DNA from 4 places in the Streptomyces sp. NBC_01288 genome. Region 1 is predicted to be linked to each of the others. Evidence: riboswitches for the same ligand, from Rfam matches in the RefSeq annotation. Region 1 holds a riboswitch; each other region holds the start of a gene.
What was found. A riboswitch is a leader RNA that binds a small molecule or an ion and turns the genes downstream of it on or off. The one in region 1 is predicted to bind cyclic di-AMP.
Positions count from the first base shown of each region.

Region 2: linked by a shared signal. The riboswitch ahead of OG194_RS24675 (M23 family metallopeptidase) and the one ahead of OG194_RS11660 (M23 family metallopeptidase) in region 1 are both predicted to bind cyclic di-AMP.
Region 3: linked by a shared signal. The riboswitch ahead of OG194_RS06195 (M23 family metallopeptidase) and the one ahead of OG194_RS11660 (M23 family metallopeptidase) in region 1 are both predicted to bind cyclic di-AMP.
Region 4: linked by a shared signal. The riboswitch ahead of OG194_RS27625 (transglycosylase family protein) and the one ahead of OG194_RS11660 (M23 family metallopeptidase) in region 1 are both predicted to bind cyclic di-AMP.

Region 1 is NZ_CP108427.1:2,721,645-2,729,058, forward strand. It holds gene OG194_RS11645 (bifunctional acetate--CoA ligase family protein/GNAT family N-acetyltransferase) at 1-335, opposite strand, end outside; gene OG194_RS11650 (HPr family phosphocarrier protein) at 525-806, shown strand; gene OG194_RS11655 (GntR family transcriptional regulator) at 968-1,672, opposite strand; gene OG194_RS11660 (M23 family metallopeptidase) at 1,861-2,616, opposite strand; cyclic di-AMP (ydaO/yuaA leader) riboswitch at 2,630-2,789, opposite strand; gene OG194_RS11665 (M16 family metallopeptidase) at 3,004-4,392, opposite strand; gene OG194_RS11670 (M16 family metallopeptidase) at 4,389-5,744, opposite strand; gene OG194_RS11675 (DNA gyrase/topoisomerase IV subunit A) at 6,072-7,414, shown strand, end outside.
Region 2 is NZ_CP108427.1:5,493,971-5,501,384, reverse strand. It holds gene lhgO (L-2-hydroxyglutarate oxidase) at 1-1,262, shown strand, start outside; gene trmB (tRNA (guanosine(46)-N7)-methyltransferase TrmB) at 1,363-2,160, shown strand; gene OG194_RS24685 (PrsW family intramembrane metalloprotease) at 2,223-3,530, shown strand; gene OG194_RS24680 (aldo/keto reductase) at 3,543-4,487, opposite strand; gene OG194_RS24675 (M23 family metallopeptidase) at 4,549-5,559, opposite strand; cyclic di-AMP (ydaO/yuaA leader) riboswitch at 5,571-5,728, opposite strand; gene OG194_RS24670 (PP2C family protein-serine/threonine phosphatase) at 5,962-7,119, opposite strand; tRNA gene OG194_RS24665 (tRNA-Met) at 7,248-7,321, opposite strand; gene OG194_RS24660 (alginate lyase family protein) at 7,374-7,414, opposite strand, start outside.
Region 3 is NZ_CP108427.1:1,387,657-1,395,070, forward strand. It holds gene OG194_RS06180 (glutamate dehydrogenase) at 1-463, shown strand, start outside; gene OG194_RS06185 (TetR/AcrR family transcriptional regulator) at 508-1,122, shown strand; gene OG194_RS06190 (SGNH/GDSL hydrolase family protein) at 1,210-1,995, opposite strand; gene OG194_RS06195 (M23 family metallopeptidase) at 2,184-3,131, opposite strand; cyclic di-AMP (ydaO/yuaA leader) riboswitch at 3,136-3,298, opposite strand; gene OG194_RS06200 (alpha-galactosidase) at 3,602-5,674, opposite strand; gene OG194_RS06205 (tyrosine-protein phosphatase) at 5,845-6,642, shown strand; gene OG194_RS06210 (DUF6126 family protein) at 6,661-6,786, opposite strand; gene OG194_RS06215 (helix-turn-helix domain-containing protein) at 6,783-7,414, opposite strand, start outside.
Region 4 is NZ_CP108427.1:6,115,350-6,122,763, reverse strand. It holds gene OG194_RS27640 (DUF501 domain-containing protein) at 1-282, opposite strand, end outside; gene OG194_RS27635 (FtsB family cell division protein) at 390-866, opposite strand; gene eno (phosphopyruvate hydratase) at 966-2,252, opposite strand; gene OG194_RS27625 (transglycosylase family protein) at 2,568-3,263, opposite strand; cyclic di-AMP (ydaO/yuaA leader) riboswitch at 3,273-3,454, opposite strand; gene OG194_RS27620 (LysM peptidoglycan-binding domain-containing protein) at 3,648-4,625, opposite strand; gene OG194_RS27615 (cytochrome P450 family protein) at 4,851-6,275, opposite strand; gene OG194_RS27610 (tetratricopeptide repeat protein) at 6,272-7,414, opposite strand, start outside.

The sequences.
Region 1 (7,414 bases):
TCGTCTGCCGGGGCGGTGGCGGCACGCCCGTCGGCACTAATGCGGTCATAGCGTACGGTGGCGATGAACTCGCCGCCGACGGTGGCCGCGAGTCCCACCCGGTCCACAAAGTCGTGGTGCGTGAAGCGGTGGACATCCTTGGCGGACAGGCGCGGATACGGCGCGAAGAAGCGGTAGTACTTCGACTCGTCGGAGACCTGCTCGTAGAAGCTGACCAGGCGATCGGCGTCGTCGACGGTGATGGGCCTGACGCGCGCGGTACCCCCGTCGCGCAGCACCACGTCGGCTTCCCAGTGGGCGGGGTACTCGTGCCGGTCCGACGAGGTCTGCTGCATGGGGCCCAGCGTACGGCTCGCGTCTGACAACGGCGCGAGGCAGTCTGTGGGTGAAAAGCAGCGAGGAGAAGTCGGGCCGAGGCCGCGGTCCGACGACTCGCTCCGGACGGTCCACGGGACCGGTCCGGGCTCGCTTCGCGTGTGGGAAACTGGTCTAGACAACCCTGAGACTCTGAAGGGCAGCATCACATGGCTGAGCGCCGCGTCAACGTCGGCTGGGCGGAGGGCCTTCACGCCCGCCCCGCCTCCATCTTCGTCCGGGCCACCACGGCCTCGGGTATCCCCGTGACGATCGCCAAGGCCGACGGCAACCCCGTCAACGCGGCCTCCATGCTCGCGGTTCTGGGCCTGGGCGCCCAGGGCGGCGAGGAGATCGTCCTCGCGTCGGACGCCGAGGGCGCGGACGCGGCCCTCGACCGACTGGCGAAGCTGGTCGCGGAAGGTCTTGAGGAACTCCCCGAGACCGTCTGAACATCCCGCAATTGCTAGGTGCGGTGCTTTTCGTCCAAAAACGATGTACCGCAACCTCGAAGGGCTCGTCCGAATTACCGGGCGAGCCCTTCGCAATTCCACTTGCGGGCAGCATAAATAATCCCCCGCGAATTAGCCTCTCTTTGTATACGGCGCCCGTGTTAATGCCGCAGACCCGACATGTTTACGGGAGGTTGCGAAGTCCTCACACGTTCCGTGCCGTTCGCGCCGTTCGCCCCGCCGGGAAAGCGCAGCCGGTGCGCGGTGCCCGCGCGCTCGGTGTGCAGGGCGGTGATCGCCCGGGCGCGCTCGCCGTCGCCGCGGGCCACGGCGTCCACGATGGCCCCGTGCTCGGCCCAGGACTCGACGGGGTTGGCCGGGGCGTCCACCGCGTACATCCAGGCGATCTTGTGGCGCAGCTGGGTCAGCATCGAGGTCAGCGCGGGGCTCCCGGAGGCCTGTGCCAGCGTCTCGTGGAACCAACTGCCCAGGGAGCGCAGATCCTCGCTGTTGCCCCGCCTGGCGCGCTCCTGACCCAGCCTGACGAGGCCGCGCAGCACCTTGAGGTGGGCCTCGGTGCGGCGCTGGGCGGCCCGTGAGGCGCCGAGCGGCTCCAGCAGCATCCGCATCTCCAGCAGGTCGGCGGCCTCCTGCTCGGTCGGTTCCGCGACGCACGCGCCCGCGTGCCGCCGGGTCACCACGAACCCCTCGGCCTCCAGCGTGCGCAGGGCCTCCCGGACGGGGACGCGCGAGACCCCGTACCGGCGCGCGAGGAGTTCCTCCGTGAGCCGGCTGCCGCGCTCGTAGACACCGGCGACGATGTCGTCCCGGATCGCCGTGCATACCGAGTGCGCCGGAATACGCATGTCCGACCTCCGCCTTAATCCCCGTGAAACGTCGACGATTGACGTGTGTTCCGTGACTCTATTGCAATGAGCGGGAATTTCCGATGGCGGACCGGAATCCATGGATATTTTTTGGACAGGAGGGCTCCGGAAACACCGAAAGCCCCGGCCGGGCGGGCCAGGGCTTCGGGAAGTGCGGCGGTGCGTCGTCAGACGTTCACACCGTGCTTGCGGAGGTAGGCGACGGGGTCGACGTCGGAGCCGTACTCGGCGGTCGTGCGGGCCTCGAAGTGGAGGTGCGGTCCGGTGACGTTGCCGGTCGCCCCGGAGAGGCCGATCTGCTCGCCCGGGGTGACCGTCTGGCCGACGGAGACACCGATGGACGACAGGTGGCCGTACATGGTGTACATGCCGTCGGCCATCTTGATCACCACTTGATTGCCGTACGAGCCGCCCCAGCCGGCCTCGACGACGGTGCCGGAGCCGACCGCGTGCACGGAGGTGCCGGTCGAGGCGTGGAAGTCGATGCCGGTGTGGGCACCGGAGGACCAGAGGGAACCGCCGGTCTTGTAGCCGGTGGAGACATACGAGCCGGTGACCGGTGCGACGAAGGTGTTGAGCTTCTTGCGCTCGGCGGCGCGGGCGGCGCGTACCTCGGCCGCGCGCTCCGCCTTGGCCAGTGCGGCGGCCTTGGCTCGGGCCTCTTCCTTGGCGGCCTGCTCGGCCGCGGCCTGCTGCTGGGCGGCGGCCTGGGCGTCGATCTTCTCGGCGACGGCGTCGCCCATGGCGATGACGGGGGTGAGGCCGGTCTGCTCCACGGCGGGCTCCGCTGCGAACGCGGGGGCGCTCGCGAGGGTGCCGACGACGCCGGTGGTGGTGAGGGCCGCGACACTCGCGACGCGAACGGTGGTGCGGTGGGTCCGGCTCGGGCGACGGTGCTTCCCGGTGGCGCGGGTGAACGCCATGAAGTGGGTGGTCCTTTCCTTCCTTCTCGCCTACCGGGTTAGCTGACGGGTTCGGAGCAGGAAGGTCTCCTACGGACCCCCTCGCTCCGCGCGCGGGCGTCCGATTCACCCCAGGGACGTGGGTCCCCGGCTCCCCTGGCTCGCGCCGTACGGGGACTCGGCGATGACTGTCCGGTGCCGCGAGTGCGGCGCGGTGCCTGACGGACAGCCGGACCGACGCTAAGCGGGGCCACTTTCAATCCCCAAACGGATCACGGGTTTTGTTGCACATGCCACAGCGCAGACAGGCAACCTCTCCCCCAATTCGGACAATAGGGGGCCCTGGTGACTCTTCAGTCACCAGGGCCCCCACGCGCGCGTGCCGCTGTTCGGCTCGCTACGGGTCGTCTACTCGGCCGGGACGACGGTCACTTCGCCGATACCGAGAGCCTCCACGGGCTCCTTGATCTGCTCCGCGTCGCCGACCAGGATCGTCACCAGACGGTCCACCGGGAAGGCGTTCACGACCGCCGCGGTGGCCTCCACGGTGCCGGTCGCGGCGAGCTGCTGGTACAGCGTCGCCTGGTAGTCGTCGGGCAGGTGCTGCTCGACCTGGTCGGCCAGCGTGCTCGCGACGGCCGCGGCGGTCTCGTACTTGAGCGGCGCCACCCCGACGAGGTTCTGTACGGCGATGTCCCGCTCGGCGTCGGTGAGTCCGCCCTCGGCCAATTTGCGGAGCACCGTCCACAGGTCGTCCAGCGCCGGACCGGTGTTCGGGGTGTCGACGGAGCCGCTGATGGCGAGCATCGATGCGCCCGTGCCGTCGGGTGCCGAACGCAGCACCTGGCCGAACGCCCGCACACCGTAGGTGTAGCCCTTCTCCTCCCGCAGGACGCGGTCCAGGCGGGAGGTGAGGGTGCCGCCGAGGCAGTACGTGCCGAGCACCTGCGCGGGCCACACGCGGTCGTGCCGGTCGGCGCCGACGCGGCCGATGAGCAGCTGCGTCTGGACGGCGCCGGGACGGTGCACGATCACGACGCGCCCGGTGTCGTCGGCGGTCACCGGCGGCACGGGACGCGGCTGCGCGGCGGAACCCGTCCACGAACCCAGAGTGTCGGCCAGGAGCGCGTCCAGGTCGATGCCGGTGAGGTCGCCGACGACCACGGCGGTGGCCGTCGCGGGGCGGACGTGCCGGTCGTAGAAGGCGCGTACGGCCCCGGAGTCGATCTTCTGGACGGTCTCCTCGGTGCCCTGGCGCGGACGCGACATGCGCGAGGTCGCCGGGAACAGCTCCTTGGAGAGCTCCTTGGCCGCGCGGCGGGACGGGTTGGCCGTCTCGTGCGGAATCTCGTCGAGGCGGTTGCGGACCAGCCGCTCGACCTCGCTGTCCGCGAACGCGGGCGCCCTGAGCGCGTCGGAGAGCAGGCCGAGTCCCTTGGCCAGGCGCGACGCCGGGACCTCCAGGCTCAGGCGCAGCCCGGGGTGGTCGGCGTGCGCGTCGAGGGTGGCGCCGGAGCGCTCCAGCTCGGCGGCGAACTCCTCGGCGGAGTGCTTGTCGGTGCCCTCGGAGAAGGCCCGCGCGGTGATCGTGGCGACACCGTCCAGGCCCGCCGGTTCGGCGTCCAGGGGCGCGTCCAGGAGCACCTCGACGGCGACGACCTGCTGGCCGGGGCGGTGGCAGCGCAGCACGGTCAGGCCGTTGCCGAGCGTCCCGCGCTCCGGGGCCGGGAAGGCCCACGGCCTGGCTTCGCCGGCCTGGGGCTGCGGGTGGAATTCCATCGTGGCGAGCTCGGTCACTTGGCCGCCTCCTCGTTCTCGTCGCCGGCCTCTGCTTCGTCATCCTCGTCCGCGATCGGCTCGTAGACGAGCACCGCGCGGTTGTCGGGGCGCAGACGGGCCTTGGCGACCTCCTGCACCTCCTCCGCCGTCACGTCCAGGACACGCTGCACGGCGGTCAGGGCGAGCTGCGGGTCGCCGAACAGGACGGCGTACCGGCACAGTTCGTCGGCGCGGCCCGCGACCGTGCCGAGCCGGTCCAGCCACTCGCGCTCCAACTGGGCCTGGGCGCGCTCCATTTCCTCAGCGGTGGGGCCCTCCTCGGCGAACCGGGCGAGCTCCTCGTCGATGGCGGCCTCGATGACCGGCACCTCGACGTCCCCGGACGTCTTGACGTCCAGCCACCCCAGGGAGGGCGCCCCGGCCAGCCGCAGCAGACCGAAGCCGGCCGCGACGGCCGTACGGTCGCGCCGTACAAGGCGGTTGTAGAGGAGCGAGGACTCGCCGCCGCCCAGGATGGTGAGGGCGAGGTCGGCCGCGTCGGACGCGCGCGTGCCGTCGTTCGGCAGGCGGTAGGCGCACATCAGGGCGCGGGCCGGGACCTCCTCCTCGACGACCTCGCGCAGTTGACCGCCGATCACCTCGGGCAGCGTGCCGTCGCGGGGCTCGGGCTTGCCGTCGTGCGACGCGATGGACCCGAAGTACTTCTCGATCCAGGCGAGCGTCTGCTCGGGGTCGATGTCGCCGACCACGGACAGGACCGCGTTGTTGGGCGCGTAGTAGGTGCGGAAGAACGCGCGCGCGTCCTCCAGGGTGGCCGCGTCCAGGTCCGCCATCGAGCCGATGGGCGTGTGGTGGTAGGGGTGACCCTCCGGGTAGGCGAGGGCGGTCAGCTTCTCGAACGCTGTCCCGTAGGGCACGTTGTCGTAGCGCTGGCGGCGCTCGTTCTTGACGACGTCCCGCTGGTTCTCCATGGACTCCTCGTCCAGGGCGGCCAGCAGGGAACCCATGCGGTCCGCCTCCAGCCAGAGCGCGAGCTCCAACTGGTGGGTGGGCATGGTCTCGAAGTAGTTCGTGCGCTCGAAGCTGGTGGTGCCGTTGAGCGAACCGCCCGCGCCCTGCACCAGTTCGAAGTGTCCGTTGCCCTTCACCTGTCCGGAGCCCTGGAACATCAGGTGCTCGAAGAGGTGAGCCAGGCCGGTGCGTCCCTTGACCTCGTGGCGGGAACCGACGTCGTACCAGAGGCACACCGCCGCGACCGGGGTCAGGTGGTCCTCGGAGAGGACCACGCGCAGACCGTTGGCCAAGCGGTGTTCGGTCGCTGTCAGACCGCCGGACCCTGCCTCGGCGGTGGCCGTGTGACCCATGGGCATGTACGTCCCTTCGATCGCGGATTATCTGGCTGGAACCGCAGAAATCCTGCTCGTCCCGCCACTGTATGCAAGCGTGCGGACCGTCGGCGAAGTTCCCGGCGGACGTACGCCGAGAGCGAGATCGCGTAGCCTGCGGGCAGTCGCACACGTGGACTCACACGGCAGCCGCCGGCGACGGACCCGAGCGGGCAACGCCGGGTCCTGGTCCGCGTTGTCAGTGCCGCGGTCCACAATGGTTCACGTCAAGACCCCGTTCACGCTTCAGCATGAGTGAGCCGAAGGGGAGCGACCCCCAGGCGAGCGACCAGAAAAGAGGAGCCGGCAGCGATGGCCCGCCGCAGCACGAAGACCCCGCCGCCCGACGACTCGTTCGAGGAGCGGATCCTCGACATCGACGTCGTCGACGAGATGCAGGGCTCCTACCTTGAGTACGCGTACTCGGTCATCTACTCCCGAGCCCTGCCGGACGCCCGGGACGGCCTGAAGCCGGTCCACCGACGGATCGTCTACCAGATGGACGAGATGGGCCTGCGCCCCGACCGCGGCTACGTGAAGTGCGCGCGTGTCGTCGGTGAAGTGATGGGCAAGCTGCACCCGCACGGGGACGCGTCGATCTACGACGCCCTGGTGCGCATGGCCCAGCCCTTCTCCATGCGCGTGCCGCTGGCCGACGGCCACGGCAACTTCGGCTCGCTGGGCAACGACGACCCGCCGGCCGCCATGCGGTACACAGAGTGCCGGCCGTCCGAAGCGGCCAACCTGATGACCGAGTCGATCGACGAGGACACGGTCGACTTCACCCCGAACTACGACGGCCAGGAGCGGGAGCCGGTGGCCCTGCCCGCCGCCTTCCCGAACCTCCTGGTGAACGGCTCGTCGGGCATCGCGGTCGGCATGGCCACCAACATGCCGCCGCACAACCTGGGCGAAGTCATCGCGGCCGCCCGGCACTTGATCCGCTATCCGAACGCGGACCTGGACACCCTGATGCGGCACGTCCCCGGCCCCGACCTGCCGACGGGCGGCCGGATCGTCGGCCTCACCGGCATCCGGGACGCGTACGAGACGGGCCGCGGCACCTTCAAGATCCGCGCCACGGTCGCCGTGGACAACGTGACGGCACGCCGCAAGGGCATCATCGTCACCGAACTGCCCTTCTCCGTAGGCCCCGAGAAGGTGATCGCCAAGATCAAGGACCTGGTCGGCGCGAAGAAGCTTCAGGGCATCGCCGACGTCAAGGACCTCACCGACCGCGCGCACGGCCTGCGCCTGGTCATCGAGGTCAAGAACGGCTTCGTACCGGAAGCGGTCCTGGAGCAGCTCTACAAACTGACGCCGATGGAGGAGTCCTTCGGCATCAACAACGTTGCCCTGGTGGACGGTCAGCCCCTCACGCTCGGCCTCAAGGAACTCCTGGAGGTCTATCTCGACCACCGCTTCGACGTCGTACGGCGACGCAGCGAGTTCCGCCGCACCAAGCGGCGCGACCGCCTCCACCTGGTGGAGGGTCTGCTCACCGCGCTCATCGACATCGATGAGGTCATCCGGCTCATCCGCTCCAGCGACAACTCCGCGCAGGCGAAGCAGAGTCTGATGGAGCGCTTCTCCCTGTCGGACATCCAGACGCAGTACATCCTGGACACCCCGCTCCGCCGCCTCACCCGGTTCGA
Region 2 (7,414 bases), 2.8 Mb from region 1:
TGCACTATCGAAGCCGGGAGGTGGTGCACGTGCGGGCTGGGGTCGGGTTCGACTGTGACGTGCTCGTGGTCGGTGGCGGGATTGTCGGGCTGTCTACGGCGTATGCGATCACGCGTGCCGCGCCGGGTACGCGCGTCACCGTGCTGGAGAAGGAGGCCGGGCCCGCCCGGCACCAGACAGGGCGCAACAGCGGAGTCATCCACAGCGGGATCTACTACCGGCCGGGGTCGCTCAAGGCGCGATATGCGGTGGGTGGGGCTGCCGAGATGGTCAAGTTCTGTGCGGAGTACGGGGTTTCGCATGCCGTCACCGGGAAGTTGATCGTCGCCACGGAGCGCGCCGAGCTGCCTCGCCTGCACGCGCTCGTGCAGCGCGGGCGGGAGAACGGCATTGCGGTCCGGGAGCTGGGCGGCGCCCAGATCGCGGAGTACGAACCCGAGGTGCGCGGCCTCGCGGCCATACAGGTCGCGACGACCGGCATCTGCGACTACACCGAGGTCGCCCGCCGCCTCGCCGAGGCCTCCGGCGCGGAGATCCGCTACGGCGCGCGCGTGGCCCACATCGACCGGCGCCCGGAGCGCGGGGTCGCCGTCCGTACGGTGACCGCGACCGGCGGTGACGTCGTCCGCGCCCGCGTCCTGGTCAACTGCGCCGGCCTGCACTGCGACGAGGTGGCCCGTCTCACCGGCGACGACCCGGAGATGCGGATCGTGCCGTTCCGCGGCGAGTACTACACGCTCACCCGCCCCGAACTGGTCCGGGGCCTGGTCTACCCGGTCCCCGACCCGGCGTTCCCGTTCCTCGGCGTCCACCTCACGCGCGGCATCGACGGCAGCGTCCACCTCGGCCCGAACGCGGTCCCGGCCCTGGCCCGCGAGGGCTACGACTGGGGCGTCGTAAGCCCCCGGGAAGTCGCCGCGACAGCAACCTGGCCCGGCACCTGGCACATGGCCCGACAGCACTGGCGCTACGGGGCGGGCGAGCTACGCCGGTCCATCTCCAAGACCGCGTTCACGGCAGCCGTGCAACGCCTCCTCCCGGCGGTGACCCCGGACGACCTGGTCCCATCGGCGGCGGGCGTACGGGCGCAGGCGGTCCTGCGGGACGGCACCCTCGTAGACGACTTCCTGATCAAGGAGGGACCGCGGGCGGTACACGTCCTCAACGCCCCAAGCCCGGCGGCCACCGCCTCCCTACCCATCGGCAGAGAGGTAGCCCGCAGGGCCCTAGCTGCACTGCACCGGGAACTACAGCACCGCTAAGGGGCGCGGAACTGCGCGACCAGCCACAGCAGACCCGCGCTCGCCAGACAACAGAAGCCACGCAGACGCAAAGGCGCACGCCCAGTAAAATCAACCCATTGTGTCTGACTCCCCCAACACCCCCGCCGAGCCCGCGCAGCGAATCCGGCCCAAGGGCGAACCCCGTTTCCCCGACGGGCCGACGCCCGACCCCGCCGGCTCCCACTTCGAACGCCGCATCCGAAGCTTCCAACCCCGCAGAAGCCGGGTGACAGCCGGCCAGGCAGACTCCCTGGAACGCCTGTGGCCCAAGTGGGGCCTGGACATCGACGGCCAACGAACCCTCGATCTCCCCGAGCTGTTCGGGAACGACAACCCCGTCGTCCTGGAGATCGGCTTCGGCATGGGTGAGGCCACCGCCCAGATGGCCGCCGACGCCCCCGCGACGAACATCCTCGCCGCCGACGTGCACACCCCGGGCCAGGGCAACCTCCTCCGCCTCGCCGACCACCACGGCCTGTCCAACATCCGCGTCGCCAACGGGGACGCGATCATCCTGCTCCGCGAGATGCTCGTCCCGGACGCGCTCGACGGCCTGCGCGTGTACTTCCCGGACCCCTGGCCCAAGAAGCGGCACCACAAGCGGCGCCTGATCCAGCCGGAGTTCCTCACCCTCGCCGCGACCCGCCTCAAGCCAGGGGCGACCGTGCACTGCGCGACGGACTGGGAGCCGTACGCGGAGCAGATGCTCGAAGTGCTCGACGCGCACCCGGACTTCGAGAACAGCCAACCTGAGGGCGGTTTTGCGCCCCGTCCGGAGTTCCGGCCGCTGACCCGTTTCGAGGGCCAGGGACTGGACAAGGGACATGTCGTGAACGATCTGCTCTTCCGTCGCGTACCCCACGACGACCAGCACTGACGACCAGCGCCGACGCCAGGCTCCCTCGCGGGCCGTGCCCTTACCTCGTTAGGGTCGATGCCGTGGCCACGTTTCCGCCGTACCCCCCGCACCCCGGCCACCCCGCCGGTGGTGTGGCCGGGCACGGGCCGCGGGTGCGCTGGTGGCAGCGGAAGTGGGTCCGTTACGGCGCGTTGATCGCCCTGCTGACGCTCTCCGGGCTCGTCATCCTCGCGCTGGTCCGCCAACAGACCGGCACGGAAGGGTTCTTGGTCGGGCTCGGGCTCGCCGTACTACCCGTCCCCCTCCTCCTCGCCGCCTTCCGCTGGCTGGACCGCGTCGACCCCGGCCCCTGGCGCAACCTGCTCTTCTCCTTCGCGTGGGGCGCCTGCGCCGCGGCCCTCATAGCCATCGTCGCCAACAGCTTCGCGACGAGATGGATAGCGACCACGACCGCCGATCCGACCAGCGCGGACACCCTCGGCGCGACCGTCATAGCCCCGATCGTCGAGGAGTCGGCGAAGGCGGCGGCCGTACTCCTCGTCTTCCTGTTCCGCAGACGGGACTTCACCGGGATCGTCGACGGGGTGGTGATAGCCGGGGTCACCGCCACCGGCTTCGCGTTCACCGAGAACATCCTCTACCTCGGCACCGCCTTCGGCACCGACCAGCTCACCGGCGACCGCGGCTTCACCTCCGTCACCGCGGCGACCTTCTTCGTGCGCATCGTCATGTCCCCCTTCGCGCACCCCCTGTTCACCGTCCTCACCGGCATCGGCTTCGGCATCGCCGCCCTCTCCCCCGACCGGCAGCACGTCCGCCGCGTCCTGCTGCCGCTGACCGGCCTGCTCCTCGCGATGGGCATGCACGCGATCTGGAACGGCTCCTCCACCTTCGGCCAGTACGGCTTCTTCGAGGTCTACGGCGTCTTCATGGTCCCCATGTTCGGCCTGCTGACCTGGCTGGCGGTCTGGACCCGGCAGCGCGAACTGCGCACCGTGCGCGAGGAGTTGCCCGCCTACGTCTACGCGGGCTGGCTGATCCCGGCCGAACCGTTCGTGCTCGGCTCGATGAAGGCACGGCGCTTGGCCCGCGAGTACGCCCGCCACCACCTCGGCAGGCAGGCGGCTCGCTCGGTCGCCCGGTACGAGGCCCACGCGACCTCTCTGGCGTTCCTGCGGCACCGGGCCGCGCGGGGTCGCGCCGGCGCCGATTTCGTCGTACGGGAAAGGGAGCTGCTGCACGAGCTGTGGCTGCGCCGGGAGGTGGCGCGGCCCGCGCTGGACTACGCGGCGCGCCGGACGGCGCCACCGGTACCGGTGGTGGTGCCGCCGTGGCCGCCGGTGTACGGGTCGTACGGGTCTCCCCTGTACAACCCGTACCGGTCATAGTTCCGAGGACATTTACGCCGACGCCTGCGTGAGGCGGGTGATCTCCGCCTCCGTCAGCTCCAGTTCGGCCACGCCCAGCAGTGCGGGGAGCTGCTCCACCGACCGGGCCGACGCGATCGGGGCCGCGACCGTGGGCTGGGCCGCGAGCCAGGCGAGGGCCACCGTGGCGACCGGGGCGTCGTGGGCCTGGGCGACCTCGTCGAGGGCGGTGAGGACGTTCAGGCCGCGCTCCGATTCGAGGTACTGGGCCGCGCGCCCGGCCCGCGGGCTGTCGACCGTCGTACCGGGGCGGTACTTGCCGGTGAGGAAGCCGGCGGCCAGCGCGAAGTACGGGACCGCGGCCAGGCCCTCCCGCGCGGCGAGCTCGCTCAGCTCACCCTCGTAGGTGTCGCGCGAGACCAGGTTGTAGTGCGGCTGGAGGGCGACATAGCGGGCGAGGCCCTCGCGGTCGGAGAGGTCGAGGGAGGCCCGGAGCCGCGCCGGGGTGATGTTGGACGCGGCGATGTGCCGCACCTTTCCCGCCTTCACCAGCTCGTCGAGCGCGCCGATGATCTCCTCGACCGGCACCTCGACCTGGTCGAAGTGGGTGTAGTAGAGGTCGATGTGGTCGGTGTCGAGGCGGCGCAGGGAGGCGTCCGCGGCGGCCTTGATGTTGGCGGCGCTCAGGCCCGGGAAGTCGGGGTGCTGGCTGACCTTGGTGGCGATGACGACGTCGGAGCGGTTGCCGCGGGCCTTGACCCACTTGCCGATGATGGTCTCGGACTCGCCGCCCTGGTTGCCCGGCGCGAACGCCGAGTACGAGTCGGCGGTGTCGACGAAGTTGCCGCCCGCGGCCGCGTAGGCGTCGAGCACGGCGAAGGAGGTCGCCTCGTCGGCGGTCCAGCCGAAGACGTTGCCGCCGAGGGAGAGCGGGAAGACCTCAAGGTCGGACCGGCCCAGCTTGCGAAGAGAAGTCATGACCCACTTCAACAGCCGGACCGGAACCGGATATTCCAGCCCTTTAGAGCCCTTAGAGCCCTTAGGGGTTGAGGCCCTTGCTGCGCAGCCAGGGCGCCGGGTCGCTCGCGGTGGCGGCGCCGTTGATGTGCACCTCCAGGTGGAGGTGCGGCCCGGTCACGTTGCCGGTCGCGCCCACGCGGCCGATGACCTCACCGGTGGAGACCTTCTGCCCGACGCTCACGTTGATCGAGGACTGGTGGCAGAACCACAGCTCGGTGCCGTCGTCGAGGGTGAGGATCGTGCGGTACCCGTACGACCCGGCCCAGCCCGCCTCGGTGACCGTGCCGCTGTGGATGGCCTTGATCAGCGTGCCGGTGGGAGCGGCGAAGTCGAGACCCGTGTGGTACCCGGAGGACCACATCGAGCCGGCCTGTCCGAAGGTGCCGGTGATCGTGTACGAGCCGACCGGCAGCGTGTACTGCTTGGCCAGCGCGGCGAGCTTCGCGGCCTCGGCCTTCTTCTTGGCGGCGGCCTCCGCGGCCTTCTTCGCGTCGGCGGCCTTCTTCGCGGCGTCCTTCTCGGCCTTGGCGGCGGCGTCGTCGACCTGCTTGGCGACGGCGGCCTCGACGGCGGCCTTCGACTTGCCGTCGACCTGCACCTGCTGCGACTCGGCCTGCGCCATGATCCGGTTGCGCAGCAGCTCGCCCGCGTCCGAGGCACCCTTGGCGGTCTCGGTGGTGGTCACGCCGACGCTGCTGAGCGCGGTCGCGGAACCCTTGGGGGTACTGCTGGACGAGTCGTCCAACAGATGACCCACGGAGGGCAGGTCGGGTATGGAGATCGATACCGGCGGCTTGCCGGTGTTGGCGCTGGCCATGCCGCCCGCGCTGACGGCGGCTATGACACCGACGCCCAGGACGGTGGAGCTGCGGGCGAATCCTCCGCCACCACGCTGCTTGGCGACACGGTGCTTGCCGCGGTTGGGAGCAACGGTCTCCGCGCTGGGATTCCACTCCTCCCAGGGGCCCTCGTCGGGGCGGTAACCGCCGTAGACGACAGGGGCTTCTGGGGCAGCCTGGTTGGACGCCACGTGGGCGTGCTCCTTTCCTTCCTTCTCGCCTACCGGGTTAGCTGACGGGTTCGGAGCAGGAAGGTCTCCTACGCGCGTAAACCGGCCGCGTTTCCACGGCAGTTGACGAGCGATTCACCCCAAGGTGGTGGTTCCCCGGTTCCCTTTCAGGATTCGGCGCGTGCGCACGGAGCCATCTCTAGTGACGGCTGGGACGACCGCGCTGCGTTATCGAACGTTAATAGACACGGGCGCCCGTTTCCAAGCTGTTCGGCTTGATCATTAACCTTTCCTTGCTGGACGAAGGGCCCACCACCGGCGAAAAACGGGCGAGTTGGCCAAGTCTCAGAATTCCCACAGGTATTGACGGCATGTCAGTTGTTATGCGGAGGGCTCCCACCCGGTCACCCGCCGTGACAACGGTCATGGATGCCGTACGGCGATCATCGCCATGTCGTCCGTCATCCAGCCCCCGGAGTACCGGCGCACCTCCTTGGCGAGGATGCCGAGCAACGCCTCGGGGGTGCGGAAGGTCCGGCCGGCCAGCCGCGCCCCGGGGTCGTAGAAGACACCGCGGGAGTCGCGCGCCTCGGACAGCCCGTCGGTGTGCACGAGGAGGGTGGCCCCGCCCGGGAACGCGAACTCTTCAGCACGGTCGGGCCAGACCCCCAACTCCCCCATTCCCAGGGGCAGTGCGGGCTCCTGGACCTGCAACGTACGGACGGTGCCGTCCTCGTGCAGGAGCAGCGGCGGCGGATGGCCGCGGTCGACGATCCGTACGACGCCGTCGCCGTGCGGGAGTTCGGCGAGGACGGCCGTGGTGAACCCCTCGAACGCGTCGAGCCCGTCGCGCCGGGTGCCCTCGCGCGCCAGCGCCCGCTCCAGCCGCTGCGCGACCGCCTCCAGGGTCGCCTCCTGCTCGGCGGCCTCCCGGAACGCCCCGATGACCACGGCGACGGCGGCGACCGCGCCCATGCCCTTGCCGCGCACGTCGCCGACGACCAGCCGTACGCCGTGCGGGGTGTCCTGCACCGCGTACAGGTCGCCGCCGATGAACGCGCCCTCCTGCGCCGCCTCGTACCGTGCCGCGATCGCGAACCCGCCGATGCGATCGGCCGGTTCGGGCAGGACGGCGCGCTGGGCGGCCTCGGCGATCTCGCGCGCGGAGGCGAGCTGTTCGCTGCTGCGGCGGACCAGGAGGTTGATCAGGACGGCGAGGACGGCGACCGTCGCCACGGTGACCACCTCGGTGACCGCGTCGGTGTCGAGGACGATGCCGAGCCTGATGTGGATCACCAGCACGACGGCTACGGCCGCCAGACCGGTGAGGACGGTGCCGCGCCGGGAGTAGAGCGGGGCGGCGACCAGCGGGGCGGCGGTGAAGAGCGGGGCCGCCGTGAATTCGGACGGGGTGAAGTAGTCGTAGAGCGCGGCGGCGATCAGCAGCAGGACGGGGAGGCGGCGGACGACGGCGCGGGCGTACGAGATCCGCCGGCCCTCGCCCTCGGGGCGGGGGGACGGACTGTCGCCGAGGCCCGGGTCGGGCGTGGGATCGCCGGGGAGGCGCCCGCCGGCTCGCACGTACGGACCCTCCTCCTCCACACGTCCAGTTTTTCCCGGTGGGGGGAGTGCGGCGAGCGGGGTGGGCCGACAGGGGGAGAAACACCAAGGGCCGGAACCCATTTCTGGATTCCGGCCCTTGGCCGTAGTAGCGGGGACAGGATTTGAACCTGCGACCTCTGGGTTATGAGCCCAGCGAGCTACCGAGCTGCTCCACCCCGCGCCGTTGTGATTGCAACTATACGCCATCCGCGGGGTCCGATGTCACACAGGTTTCAGTCGGCGGTGTTCCCGGCGTGCGTGAGGGTCTCCCAGG
Region 3 (7,414 bases), 1.3 Mb from region 1:
CACCTACGGCACCGTGGACCGCTTCGCGCTGCGCCCCGGCGACCTCGAACTCCCCGGCGAGGACTGGCTGGCCGTCGACGCGGAGGTGCTGGTTCCGGCGGCGGTGTCGTACGCGATCGACACCACGAACCAGCAAGGGATCACCGCCCGCTGGATCGTCGAGGCGGCCAACATGCCCGTACTGCCCGAGGCGGAGGACCTGCTCTCCGCGCGCGGGGTCACCGTGCTGCCGGACGTGGTCGTGAACTCCGGGACGAACGCCTGGTGGTGGTGGACCCTGTTCGGCGACATCGGCGCCGACGCGGACGAGGCGTTCGCGCACACCCGGCGTTCGATGCGCGCCCTGATCGACCGGATGCTGGCCCGCGCGGACACCGACGGCACGACACCGCGCGCCGCCGCGCACGCCATCGTCGACGACCGGTTGCCGGTCATCGCGGAACGGTTCGGCTGGTACCGGTGACGTACGGGACAGCACCCCTATGGGCAACGGATTAGGGTGACCGCGTGGCGAGAGTGCGGTTGAGCGTGGCGGAACGGCAGGCGGAGTTGCTGCGGGCCGCCGTCGAGCAGATCGAGGCGCGGGGCGTGGCGGCGGTCAGGATCGCCGACGTGGCCTCGGCGCTCGGTGTGAGCAACGCGCTGGTGCTCTATCACTTCTCGACCAAGGAGAAACTGGTCGCCGCCGCGTTCACCTTCGCCGCCGAGGACGACCTCGCGCATCTCCACAAGCTCCTGGGCCGCCGTACGACCGCGCTGCGCCGACTGCGGGCCGCGGTGCGCTGGTACGCGCCGACCGGGCAGGCCAAGGGCTGGCGGCTGTGGATCGAGGGCTGGGCGGCGGCGCTCCGCGAACCCGCCCTCCTGGACGTCACCCGCGATCTCGACCGCCAGTGGAAACAGGCCCTCGCGGAGGTCGTCGCCGAGGGCGTGACCGCGGGCGAGTTCCACTGCCCGGACCCGGCCACCACCGCCCTGCGCCTGACAGCCCTCCTCGACGGGCTCGCCGTACAGATGACCGCCTACGGGGGCACGGTGTCGCGGGCGCGGGCCCTGGAGTGGGTCGACGAGGCACTCGCGCGGGAACTCGGCCTGGAGCGGGCGGCGTTGACCGCTCCCTGAGCCGTTCCCGCAAAAGCCGCCTCTTCGAGGAGACGACTCCGCACATGTCACCCCGTTAACGCGGCAGCCTGTTGCCGTGTCGCCCCGTCAGGCCACCCGCTCGATCCGCATCTTGATGGCGTCCGGCGACAGCGCGCCCTTCGCCTCGACATGGTCCCCGGAGGACTCGCCCCGCAGCCGGCGTCCGATCCACGGCACCAGGTACTCGCGCGCCCAGTGCACGTCGTCGCGCCGGATGTCGAGCGTGCCGCGCGGCGGCAGCGGGGGCCAGGGCTGGTCCGGGTCGGCCGGGACCTCGACGCCGAGGACCTGGCCCGCGCGGAGCGCCACGCGCGTGTGTCCCTCGGGAGAGAGGTGGAGCCGGTCGCCGTCCCAGGCCCGACGGTCCTGGACCGTCTTCAGGGACCAGAGGTCGAGCACCGGGCAGCCGTAGCGGTCGGCGATGGCCCTTACATGTCCGTTGTAGGTGGCGATCTTGCCGCGCAGATGCTTGAGCACGGGCACGCCACGGGTGTCGAAGCCGGTCGTCACCATGACGGTGCCGACGGCGGCGGTGAGGTCGGCGACCGCGCGTTCGAAGCGCTCGGCGACCTCGTCGGGGTCGGTGCCCGGACGGATGATGTCGTTGCCGCCCGCGGCCAGGGAGACCAGGTCGGGCCGGATCTCCTTGGCCCGGGTGAGCTGGTCCTCCACGATCTGGTCGAGCAGTTTCCCGCGCACGGCCAGATTGGTGTACTCGAAGTCGCCCTCGGGCCGCCGGTCCGCGAGCAGTACCGCGAACCGGTCGGCCCAGCCGACCATCGCCCCGTCGGGCCCTGGATCGCCGACGCCCTCGGTGAAGCTGTCCCCCACCGCCACGTACGACCCGATCACTGCTCTGTTGTCACTCTTCGAATCGTTAGCCACGGCAACCATAATTCACCCTGAGGTGTGACCTACGCGATCGTATTTTGGGGTTGACGGGCGGTGAGATAAGCCACTCGTAAAGGGTTGTCCAAAGTCGGAATAACCCTCCGATCAGGGGCGTTGACCCCGGAACTGCTCTGCTCCTGGCTCCGGCGTCAGCCGACGGTGACGCCGTGCGAGCGGAGGTAGGCGACCGGGTCCACGTCCGAGCCGTAGTACGGCGTGGTCCGGATCTCGAAGTGCAGGTGCGGGCCGGTCACGTTGCCGGTCGCGCCGGAGAGACCTATCTGCTGGCCCTCGGTCACGGTCTGGCCGGCCGAGACCGACAGCTGCGACATGTGGGCGTACTGCGAGTACTCGCCGTCCGCGTGCCGGATGACGACCTCGTTGCCGTAGGCGCCGTCGTAGGCCGCCGAGACGACCGTGCCCGCGGCGACCGCCTTGACGGTGGTGCCGGTCGGGACGACGAAGTCGACGCCGGTGTGATAGCCGCTGGACCACATGCTGCCCGCGACGTGATAGCCGGTGCCGATGGTGCCGCCGGTCACGGGGAGGGTGTAGCCGGTGGAGGTGCTGGTGCTCGTGCTGTCGTCGCTCTGCGCGGCCGAGCTGCTCTTCTCCGAGGAAGAGGAGGACGACGAGGACGAGGACGAAGAAGACGTGGTACCGGACGACTTGGACGACGTACCGGTGTCCGTGCCGCTCGTCGCGGCCTTCTTGCCGAGGGTCAGCTTCAGGCCCGGGTGGATCAGCGACGGGTCGCCGCCGATGGCCTCGCGGTTGTCCTGGTAGAGCTTCTTCCAGCCGCCGGTGACGTCCTGCTCCTCGGCGATCTTCGCGAGCCAGTCGCCCGACCGCACCGAATACGTCTTGACGCCCGAGGACTTCGAGACGGTCTTCGCGGCCGCCTTCTCCGTAACCGTCTTCTCGGTCGCCGGAACGGACTGAACCGCCTTTTCCGGAGCGGAAGTCGTGGTCGCGGCATGGGCGCCGGTGGCTCCCATGAGCGGAAGGGCGAGTGCGGCGCCGCCGGTTCCGGCTACGGCCATCGAGCGGGTGAGTCGCTGGGACTTCGGGCGGCGGTGCTTACCCTTCGCGGGCATGACGAATTCCTCTCCGGCGCCTGCGAGGTGAGCTGTCGGGTGCGGGCTGGAGATGCCCGGCCGCGCACTGGTCGCGGCTAAACCCCAAGCCCGTTCCGGAGACCGGAACAGGCGTCTTACCTGTGGGTCCCCCGCTCCTGCCGCATACGGGTGGGTGTGTGCGGAGTCCGGTCGGCGGCAGGATTGGGCGTCCGTCCGGATTGGTGGCGAACGTAAGCGAGGAAGACGCAAAGGGACAAGCAGGAGGTTCCACGGATTTGCGTTTCTTGTGTTTCCCTGCGGGAATTCACCGTCACCCTCCGTGAATTCCCACCGGACTCAACCCCTCAATCCCCCTGTAAAAGCACGTCAATTACGTGAACATGACGAACGACGCACGGTCACGAATATGACGCTGCTCACGTACACAACTCTCAGGTTCCTTTATTCCAGAGCGAGTTGGAACGAAGGCTGCAATTGGGACAGAGGGATCAGATGCGACGCAGGCGGATAACCGTCGCATCAAGGTCACCGCGCAGCCCGGTCCGCAGCCCGTGGTGCAACAGGACGGCCCCTCGGTGGACTTCGCCCGTTTCGAGGCATTCGTACGACGCTGTCGGGTCGAGCCCGCGCAGCCGGAGCGCCGGCAGGGGCTCGCCGTAGTGCTGCGCCTGGAGCAGGGCGAGGACGACGGTCTCGTCGCCGTCGACGTACTGCACGGCGCTGAGTCCGCCGCTCGGCGGGCGCAGCCGGTGGAGGTCGCCGTGCTGCACGAGCGGCCGGATCTCCTTGTAGAGGTCGACCCACTGGCGGGCCTCGGCGAGTTCCTCCTCGGTCCACTCCGAGAGGTCGCCGCCCACCCCGAGCACCCCTGCCATGGCGCTCACGAACCGGAAACGCAGGCTGCTGACCCGGCCGTTGAGCTGGATGTTCGGGCTGTCGGTGACCCAGGCGGCCATCACGCGCGCGGGGTGGATCTGGCTGAAGCCGTGCTGGATGGCGAGCCGGTCGAGCGGGTCGGTGTTGTCCGAGGTCCACACCTGGTCCGTACGGCTCATGACGCCGAGGTCGATCCGGCCGCCGCCGCCCGAGCAGGACTCGAAGGCCACGCCCGGGTGGGCCGCCCGCAACCGGTCGAACAGGGAGTACAGGGCGCGCACATGGTCGACCCAGAGGCGCTGCGGATAGGTGTCACCGGGCCATCCGGCATCAGTGAAGCAGCGGTTGAAGTCCCACTTCACGTAGTCGATCGGGGCGCTGGAGAGCAGCCCGTCGAGCCGCTCCCAGAGGTACTCCTGGACGTCCTCGCGGGCCAGGTTGAGGACGAGCTGATTGCGGAACTCCGTCCGCTTTCGCCCCTCTTGGTACTGCACCCAGTCGGGGTGCGCGCGGTACAGGTCGCTGTCCGGGTTGACCATCTCGGGCTCGACCCAGATGCCGAACTGCATGCCGTGCGCGTGGACGCGGTCGGCGAGCGGCTTGAGGCCGGCGGGGAAGCGGTCCGGGTTGGGGGTCCAGTCGCCGAGCCCGGCACGGTCGCTGGTGCGGGCGCCGAACCAACCGTCGTCGACCACGAACAGCTCGACCCCGAGCGCCGCCGCGCGCTGCGCGAGCGTCTCCTGCTGCTCCTCGGAGATGTCGAACTGGGTGGCCTCCCAGGAGTTGTAGAGCACCGGCCGGTCCTGGTCCGCGTCCGGGATGACGTACGTCCGCTGGTAGTCGTGCCAGGTGCGGCTGGCGCCGCCGAAGCCCGCGTCGCTCCACAGCCCGGCGAAGACGGGGGTCGTGAAGGACTCCCCCGGCGCCAGGAGCAGCAGTCCGGAGTCGTCGTACCCGGCGCCGCCGCCGATCTGCACGCGCGCGTCCGGGAGTTGGGCCACGGCGATCCGCCAGGACCCCGACCAGCCGAGGGCGCAGCCGTAGACCTCGCCGCGCTCCTCGGTCGCGTCGGTGTCGAGCGCGACCCAGGGCAGGTGCTGGTGCCCGGTGTGGCCGCGCCGGCTGCCGATGACCTTCTCACCGTAGGTGAGGTCGGACCGCACCAACCGGGACTCGGCGGCCCACCGCCCGTGCAGCTGCGACAGCCGCCACCCCTCCCGCTCGGGCAGCGTCCACACGGCGGAGTCGGCGCGCAGCAGCTCCTGTGCCTCGTCCCCGTCGTTGTCGAGACTCGTCCAGCGCTCCACGACGTCGCCGCGCGTCCGGTAGTGCAGCGTGATCGCGAGGCCGGTGTCCCGGAAGCGGAGCCGCAGTTCGTCGCCCTCGGTGTCGTACCGCTCGAAGGTCCATTCCGTGCCCCGGCGCTCGGGCGTGCGCACGGACAGGGCGGGGCGTGCGAAGCGGGGGCCGCCCTCTACGGGGTACTCCTCGCGGCCGTCGAGCGGGGACTCGAAGGAGGAGCCGGCGGGCAGCGGGCGCGCGGCGAGCTCCTCGGCGTCGGCGAGTGCGATCGCGGGGCCCCAGTGCAGGTGGAGCAGTTCGTCGTCCTCGGTGAGATGGACGGCGTAGCTGCTCGTGGGGCCCGTGAGCACCCACGTACGGCCGTTCTCGGCGATCTCCAGCATCAAGCCCCTCACAGATTCGAACAAGTCCACTCAAGCAGCAACATCATCAATGGCCCGGGGCCTGCGAGGCAACGTCTGTGGACAACTCATGGCCTGTGGAATCGATGTCGTATCGTCGGAAGCGTGCCCGCCGGTGAGCCGCGTCGTCGGGCCGAGTGGGAGGAGTCCTCGTGACGCAGCAGATTCCGTCGACCGAGCCGGAGTTGTCCGGAGTGCGCAATTTCCGGGACGTGGGCGGACTTCCGACGGTGGACGGACGGCGGGTGCGGCACGGGGTGCTGTTCCGCAGCGGTCACCTCGCGCACGCGACCGAGGAGGACTCCGCGTTCCTCGACTCGCTGGGCCTGCACACGATCTTCGACTTCCGCAACGCGTCGGACCAGAAACTGGAGGGCCCCGACGTCGAGCTGCCCGGCGTGCGCAATGTGAATCTGCCGCTGTCGGACCCGGCGGACGGTTCCGAGTTCTGGAAGATGGTCCGCGACGGCGAGATAGACCAACTGCGCGGGATCCTCGGCGGCGACAAGGGCGCGAACCGGATGATCGCCTCGTACCGCACGATCGTCACGGAGCGCACCGCTGAGCACTCCCAGGTGCTGCACGGGCTCGCGGAGGACAGTGTTCCCGCGCTGATGCACTGCGCGGCGGGCAAGGACCGCGCGGGCCTCTCGATAGCCGTGACGCTGCTCGCCCTGGGCGTGGAGCGCGAGGCGATCGTGACCGACTACCTGGAGTCGAACGCGAAGCACCGCCGCTACAAGGTGCGCCGCAGCGGCTCCTCCGCCTCGGCCTACTCCCCCGAGGTGATGGAGCTCCTCAGCCCCCTCTTCGACGCCCGCGCCGAGTATCTGACGGCCGCATTCGAGACCGTCGAGGAGACCTGGGGCAGTGTGGACGCCTATCTGGAGCAGGGGCTCGGGATCACCCCGGAGATCCGGGAGCGGCTGCGCGAGCGACTCCTGGACTGAACTCGCGGCCGCGATGGGCTACTTGGCGCCCACGGAGAACAGCAGGTAGATGAAGGCCGCGAAGACGTGTCCGACGGCGATGTAGATGATGAGCCGCACCCACAGGGCGCGGGGGAACTTGTCCTCGATGTTGTTGCCGCTCATGGCGTCTCTCCGGTGATCGGGCCCAGGCACAGGGTGGCCGTGGGGCTCTGGAGCAGGGTGTGGACGAACAGGACCTCGACGCCGTCCTCGTCGGCGGCGGCGAGGCGGTGCGGGGTGAGCGAGTCGAAATGCGCGCTGTCGCCCGGGGCGAGGAGGTGCGCGGTGTCGCCCAGGCGCAGGCGCAGCCGTCCCTTGAGGACGTACAGCCACTCCTCGCCGGGGTGCACGCGCACGATGTCGCCCTGGGAGCCGTGCGGGATGCGCACGCGCAGCGACTGCATCCCGCGGCCGGGGGCGCCTGCCTGCCAGTAGGTCCAGCCGCCGGCCCGGGTCGGTTCCATGTGGGCGGCGCGGACCACGGCGTCCCGGTCGGTGACCGTCTCGCCGAGCAGATCCGAGACTGTCGTACCGTAGATGCGGGCCAGCGCGAGCAGCATCGGCAGCGAGGGCTGGCGCTGCCCGGTCTCCAGACGGGAGAGATGGGCGGGCGAGAGTCCGGCCGAGCGGGCGGCGACCTCCAGGGTGAGGGAGGCGCGGCGGCGCAGGGCGCGGAGTTGCGGTGCGACGGTGGCCGGCAGGTCTTCGACAGGCCCGGCCGACGGTTCCGGCTCGGTCTCGGGAGAACTCA
Region 4 (7,414 bases), 3.4 Mb from region 1:
GGGATCGGACTCCAGCCTCGCCGACATCTCCTTCATCACGCCGTTCGCCTCAAGGGTGCCGATCGCGGAAGCCGCGCGCGGGCACGTGAGGTAGTACGTCGTCGGGAAGGGGGTGCCGTCGGGGAGGCGGGGAGCCGTCTCCACCACGTCCGGCTCTCCGCACGGGCAACGGTGTGCGATCGCGCGCAGCCCGCGCGGCGGACGCCCGAGCTGCTGCTTGAATGCCTCGACGTCCGCGTCGGTGGGCTCGGTGCGCGGAGTGGACGGCGGGGGCTTTTCCATGCCTGTACGAAAGTCTCTCTGTCAGTTCAATTCGGTTCAGCCACTGGGCAGTTCAGTCACTGATCAGGGCGGGGGCAGTCACTGATCGCGGCCTCTGCCCCGGTCAGTCACTGGTCGGAGGCGTCGGACTTGTCCACGCCGTCCCAGACGTTCGAGTACCACGGGCGGTCGGCCGCCCCCAGTTCCGCGCGCGACTGCTTGGCCGCGTCCGGGTCGATCACGATGTAGCCCGTCTCCCCGGGCATCACGTAGTGCAGCCGCTGCCGGATCTGCTGCTCCGCGTACGAGTCGTCCTGCCAGCGCGCCTTGAGGTCGCGGAGCTGCTCGACGCGCTGCCGCGCCTGCTCCTGCTGCCGTTGGAGATCGGAGATCTCGGCGCGCTGGGAGACGTACTGCCTTATCGGGTACGCCAGCGCCACGATCAGCGAGCACAGCACCAGGGCGAGGAGGGCCGCCCGGCCGGTGAGCCGGGAGCGGCGGGCCTGCCGCTTGGTCTGGGAGCGGTAGACACGGGCCGCCGTCTGCTCGCCGAGCAGCTTGAGCCTGGTCGCGGTGGAGAACCGGTCCCGGTCCTTCACGGCCATGTCCCGCCTCCCCTTCACACGTGCGTACGTCCCCGCACACGGTACGGGACCGGGTGCGGGGACGTACGTACGACTGGCTAAGGCTTAGCCCGGTATGGGTCAGCCCTTGAAGCGGGGGAACGCGCTGCGGCCCGCGTACTCGGCCGCGTCGTCGAGGATCTCCTCGATGCGGAGCAGCTGGTTGTACTTGGCGACGCGGTCCGAGCGGGCCGGGGCGCCGGTCTTGATCTGGCCGCAGTTCACCGCGACGGCGAGGTCGGCGATGGTGGTGTCCTCGGTCTCGCCGGAGCGGTGGGACATCATGCACTTGAAGCCGTTGCGCTGGGCCATCTCGACGGCGTCCAGGGTCTCGGTCAGCGAGCCGATCTGGTTCACCTTGACGAGCAAGGCGTTGGCCGTGCCCTCCTCGATGCCGCGGGCGAGACGCTCCGGGTTGGTGACGAAGAGGTCGTCGCCGACGATCTGGACCTTGTCGCCGATGCGGTCGGTGATGACCTTCCAGCCGGCCCAGTCGTCCTCGTACAGCGGGTCCTCGATGGAGACGAGCGGGTAGGCCGCCACGAGCTCCTCGTAGTACTCGGTCATCTCGGCGGCCGAGCGGGACTTGCCCTCGAACTCGTACTTGCCGTCCTTGTAGAACTCGGACGCGGCGACGTCGAGCGCGAGCCCGATCTGCTCGCCGGGGATGTAACCGGCCTGCTTGATGGCCTCGATGATGAGGTCGAGCGCGGCGCGGTTGGACTCCAGGTTCGGGGCGAAGCCGCCCTCGTCGCCGAGGCCGGTGGACAGGCCCTTGGTCTTCAGCACCTTCTTGAGGGTGTGGTAGACCTCGGCGCCCCAGCGCAGCGCCTCGGAGAAGGACTCCGCGCCGATCGGGGCGATCATGAACTCCTGGATGTCCACGTTCGAGTCGGCGTGCGAGCCGCCGTTCAGGATGTTCATCATCGGAACGGGCAGCAGGTGCGCGTTCGGGCCGCCGAGGTAGCGGAAGAGGGGGAGGTCGCTGGCCTCGGACGCGGCGTGCGCGACGGCGAGGGAGACGCCGAGGATGGCGTTGGCGCCGAGCGAGCCCTTGTTGTCGGTGGCGTCCAGGTCGAACATCGCCTGGTCGATCAGTCGCTGCTCGGTGGCGTCGTAGCCGACGAGCTCCGGGCCGATCTGCTCGATGACGGCGAGAACGGCCTTCTCGACACCCTTGCCGCCGTAGCGGTTGGGGTCACCGTCACGCAGCTCGATGGCCTCGAAGGCACCCGTGGAGGCGCCGGACGGAACGGCGGCACGACCCGTGCTGCCGTCGTCGAGGCCGACCTCGACCTCGACCGTGGGGTTGCCTCGGGAGTCCAGGATTTCCCGGGCTACGACGACGTCGATGGACGGCACGAGCATCTCCTTCTTGGGGTCTGACGCGGCTACGGCAACACCGCAGCGGCTCTGCGAGACGAGCCTAACCGGCTCGGGGCGATTGGCCATCCGGTCGGCCGCCTGATGGACAGAACCGAGAGTAAATTGTTTCCGAACGGAACAAAGCGCTTCGCTGAAGAGCGCGCAAAAAAGCCCCGCTCCGGTGCGTACGGGGGAACACGCACCGGAGCGGGGAGCCCGTGGGGGACGGGGGTGACCCTCACGAGGTCTCCATGATGGGGACCACGGATGTGAGGGCGCTGTGGTTCAGCTACGAGACCGATATGTCGTTTCGGGCTGTCACTTCAGGTGGAGCTGCTGGCCCGGGAAGATGAAGTCGGCGTCGTCGATGATGTCCTTGTTCAGCTTGAACAGCTGCTGCCAGCCGCCCTTCACCTTGTGCTTCTCGGCGATGGAGCTGAGGGTGTCGCCCTTGACGACCTTGTACTCGCCGTCACCCTTCTTGACCTTCTTGCCGGTCGGGGTGGTGACGGTCTTCTTGGCGGCCGGGCGCTCGGCGGAGCGGGAGGCGGTGGTGTCGCTCGTGGAGCGCTCGGTGGTGCTCTTGGAGGAGCTGGAGCTGTTCGAGCTGCTCGACGAGCTGGAGCTGCCGCCGGAGTACGAGGCGCCGGAGAGGCCGGTGCCGCAGGTGGGCCAGGCACCCTTGCCCTGGGCGGCGAGAACCTTCTCGGCGACGGCTATCTGCTGGGACTTGGAGGCCTGGTTCGCGGTGGAGGCGTAGGCGGTGCCGCCGTACGCGGCCCACGTCGAGGCGGAGAACTGCAGGCCGCCGTAGTAGCCGTTACCGGTGTTGATGGACCAGTTGCCGCCGGACTCGCAGCTGGCGACCGTGTCCCACTCGGACGCGGTGGCGGCGGAGGCGCTGCCGGTGGCCATCAGCGGGGCGGCGATCGCGACACCGGTGACGCCGGCGAGCGTGGCGACGCGGGTGGCCTTAGACGGACGGCGGTGCTTGCCCTTGCTGGAAAACAGCATGGAAAATCCCAATCCCCTCACCGACGCCTGCGAGGTGAGCTGTCGGGTTCGGGCCGTGTGAGTTGCCCGGCCGTGCTCGTACGTCTCGTACGCGGCACGACTTAACCCCAAGCCGGTTCCGGTCGTCTCTCAACTCCCGGGCCCGGCGCTTACCTTGGGTCCCCCGCTCCTGCCTACGGCGCTTGACGCGACGAATGTTCCCGGAGGCCGCTGGCAGGACTCGGCGTGTGCGGCAGCCGGGGCTCGTGGTGACGAGCGGCCTTGACCGTAGACACGGAATCGGCGGAATTTCAAAGACGATCAGGGCTTCTGAGACTCATCCCACACTTTGATCAAACCGGACATTCAGCTCGAAGCATGACGTGAACTCCCGCTGCTCTCTTGCTACTTTTCGTCCACTTCCGTACCGACGTCCAAGGTCTGACCGGCGGCGATCTGGGTCGGATCGGCGCCTATCACCTTTTTGTTCTCGGCGTAGAGCGCACGCCATCCGCCGTCGTAACCAAGGGAGTCGGCGATGGACGCGAGGGAGTCGCCGGCGCGGACGGTGTAGGTCTGCGGCGACACGCTCTCCTCGGCGCTGGCACCGCGATGCTTACCGGCACTCTGCTGGTCACCCTGCTGGTCGTCGGAATCGCTGAGCGCGCCGGTGTCGACGAGGCTCCATTTGCCCACCGCCTGGCCCGAGTTGTCCGATTCGTCGATTTTCGGGGAGGCGGCGACCGAGTCGTTGCCGGTCGAAGGAGTGGTTGACTTGTCGGACTTGGCGGAGTTGTCCGTCGCGGTGGGCGAGGGGCTGTCGCTCGACGAGTCGCCGCCGGACGCGTCGGACGAAGTCGAGTCCGTGGTGCCGGAGTCGGACAACCCGGAGGAAGCGGACGAGTCCGACGAACCGGAGTCGGCGTCGGAACCGGAGTCGGAGGAGCCGGTCGGAGTGGCCGACGGGGAGTCACTCGCGAGGCCGGTGTCGACGTCCGTCGAACCCGAGGTGGTGGTGAGACCGGAGAGCAGCGCGCAGGTGGTCCACGCGGAGGTGCCCTTGTCGGCGAGGATCTTCTCGGCGACGGCTATCTGCTGGGAGCGGCTGGCCAGGTCGGCGCTCGGGGCGTAGGCGAGGCCGCCGTACTTCTCCCATTCGTCCTGGGTCATCTGCAGGCCGCCGTAGTAGCCGTTGCCGTCGTTCTCGCTCCAGGAGCCGCCGCTCTCGCAGTTGGCCACCTTGTCCCAGGTGGTGCCGTCGGCGGCGTTCGCGGAGGCCGCGGCGAGAAGGGGGATGGCGATGGCGGAGCCGGTCACCCCGGCCGCGACGAGGAGAGCCGGAGCCTGACGGGGGCGACGGTGACGACCGTTCCCGGAGAGCATGCGGAGGCCTTTCGCGTGACAGCGGGGGGACCGCGCGGCGGGTGGTGCGGGGGTGCTGCGTGGGGTGGTGCGGGGCGCCGCGCTGGTACGTGAACGTACCCACAGTCGATCACTTGTCACAAGTTAATGCCACGGAGATCACGTGAAGATCACAGAGTTGAAGAACTGTCACTTTCGGGTTTAGGGGGCTGGATTGCCGGTTCAGCGGCGCTCCGGACCACCTGTTCAACGGCGTTCCGGGGTGAACTCCACGGGGAGTGTGCGCAGTCCGCGCATGATGAGGCCGCCGCGCCAGCGCAAGTCGGCCGGATCTCCGGCGAGTTGCAGGTCGGGGAGGCGGGTGAGGAGCGTGGCCAGCGCGGTCTGGCCCTCCAGCCGGGCTAGCGGGGCGCCGAGGCAGTAGTGGATGCCGTGGCCGTAGCCGAGGTGTTGATTGTCACGGCGCCCGAGATCGAGGACGTCGGGATCGGCGAACCGTTCCGGGTCCCGGTCCGCGGCGGCCAGTACGACCAGCACGGGGTCGCCGGCCGCGATGTCCTGCCCGCCGAGGGTGAGCGGACGGGTGGCGAAGCGCCAGGTGGCGAGCTCCACGGGGCCGTCGTAGCGCAGGAGTTCCTCCACGCCGGTTTCGAGGAGGCCGCTCTCCCCCGCGGCCAGGGACTTCTCCAGGCGGGCGCGCTGCTCGGGGTGGGTGAGGAGGGCGTACATGCCGTTGCCGATGAGGTTGACAGTCGTCTCGAAGCCGGCGAACAGCAGGATGAAGGCCATCGCCGCGGCCTCGTTCTCGGTGAGGTGCTCGCCGTGGTCGGAGGCGCGGATCAGGCCGGAGAGGAGGTCTTCGGTGGGAGTGGGGGTCGGGGTGGGGGTGCCGGTGGGGTTCTCGCCGGGGTACGGGGCGGGGGTGCCGGACAGGTTCACGCCGGGGTGTGGGGCTGGGGCGCCGGACAGGTTCACGCCGGGGTGCGGGGTGGGGGCGTCGGAGAGGGCTTCGCGTTTGCGGTGGATGAGGTCGGCGAGATAGGCGCGCATCTTCTTGACGGACCGGGCGACTCCGCCGCGCGGCCCGCCTCCGTGCCGGATCATCATGCCCGCCCAGTCACGGAAGTCGTCCTGGTCCTCGCGGGGGACGCCGAGGAGGTCGCAGATGGCGTAGATGGGGAGCGGGAAGGCGAAGTCGTGGATGAGGTCGGCGGAGCCGTCGGCTGCGAACCGGTCGATCAGATCGTTCGTCAACTCCTGCACCCGGGGCGCGAATTCGGCCACCCGCCGGGGTGTGAACGCCTTGCTGACCAGTCGTCGGAGGCGGGTGTGGTCCGGGGGGTCGATGTTGAGCAGATGCGTCATCAACTCGGCCTTGCGTTCACCCGGGATACCCGTCTTGCCCTTCGCGTGCGCCGGTTCGTCATGGTGCGCGGGGTTCTTGGAGAGCCGGGGGTCGGCGAGGGCGTGCTTGGCATCGACGTAACGGGTGACCAACCAGGCCTCCACTCCGCTGGGGAGCCGGGTCTTGTGCACGGGGGCGTGCTCGCGGAGCCAGGCGTAGGTGGGGTAGGGGTTGGTGGCGAATTCCCAGGTGAAGAGGTCGGGGGCCTGGTCCGGAGTGGGGGTCGCGGGGTTCGGCGGGGTGGGGTGGCTGGGCTGGTTGGTCACTCGTTGACGGTATCTGGGGTGGGGGTGGTGCCGTCCGGAGGGCGGGGCGGTGCCGGGAGGACTTCGGGGAGGCCGATGGGGTTCGCGGTGCCAGCCCATCGATACGTGTCCGCGACTTCAACCCTCTGATACCAGTCCGCGGCTTCGGCCATCCTGCCCTGCAGGTCCAGCAGCACCCCGATGGCCGTCTCCGCCTCGGAGACGCCCCCTTGGAGGGCTTGGCGATATAACTCCATCGCCTCGTCGAACCGATCCTGCCTGGCCATCCACTGGCCGAGGTTGAATGCCGCGCTCGCATCTCCAGCATGTGCGGCTGACTGGTAGTAGGGGACCAGCTTGACTTCGTCGGCCTCTGGCTCCCACGAGAGATGGACGCCCAGTTCACCTGCGCCGCGCGCATCACCCCGTGCGGCGGCATAACACAACCAGACGTCCGCCTCCGGGGCCCGCCAACTGCTCAGAAGAGCACCGAGACTTACGGCGACCTCGAGGCGGCCGGCGGCCGCAGCCCTGCGGTACCAAAGAAGTGCCTCGTCCTCGCGACCGGTGCCGACCAGCGTGTCGCCGAGTTCATGGGCGGCCACGGGGTCACCGGCTTCGGCGGCTCTGCGCAGCCATGCTTCGGCTTGGTCGCGGAGGAGCTTGCCCAGTGTGGTTGCGGCCCAGGAACCACCGGCCGCAGCCGCCTGCTCCAGATACGGCATGGCCTGCGTGGTGTCGCCGCGTGTCATGAGGAACGCTGCGAGTGCCTCGGCACCCCTCCAGTCGCCCACGTCCGCCGCCCGGCTGAGCAGGGCACAGCGCTCATCGGGTCCGACGCGGCCGGCGAAGGCGATCATCAAGGCCGTGTCCTCCCCGTTTAGCCGGGAGAGGAACGCGGTACGGGCCCCGTCAAGGATGGCATCGCGGTCGACGACAGAGTCTGGCCCGGACTCGTCCAGCAGCGTCCACCACACCTCGTCCGGCACCGGTTCCAGGTTGCCGTCCGCTCTCGTGGCTTCCGCGACGAGAGCCCCGTACACCCGCCAGGTCTGCGCCTCATCCCCCCGTACCAGGAGCCCCGACGCTCCGAACAGGGGTTTCGTCGCCCAGGCGAGAGCGTCCTCGAAGGACTCGCGTTCCTCTGCCCCATAGTGTTC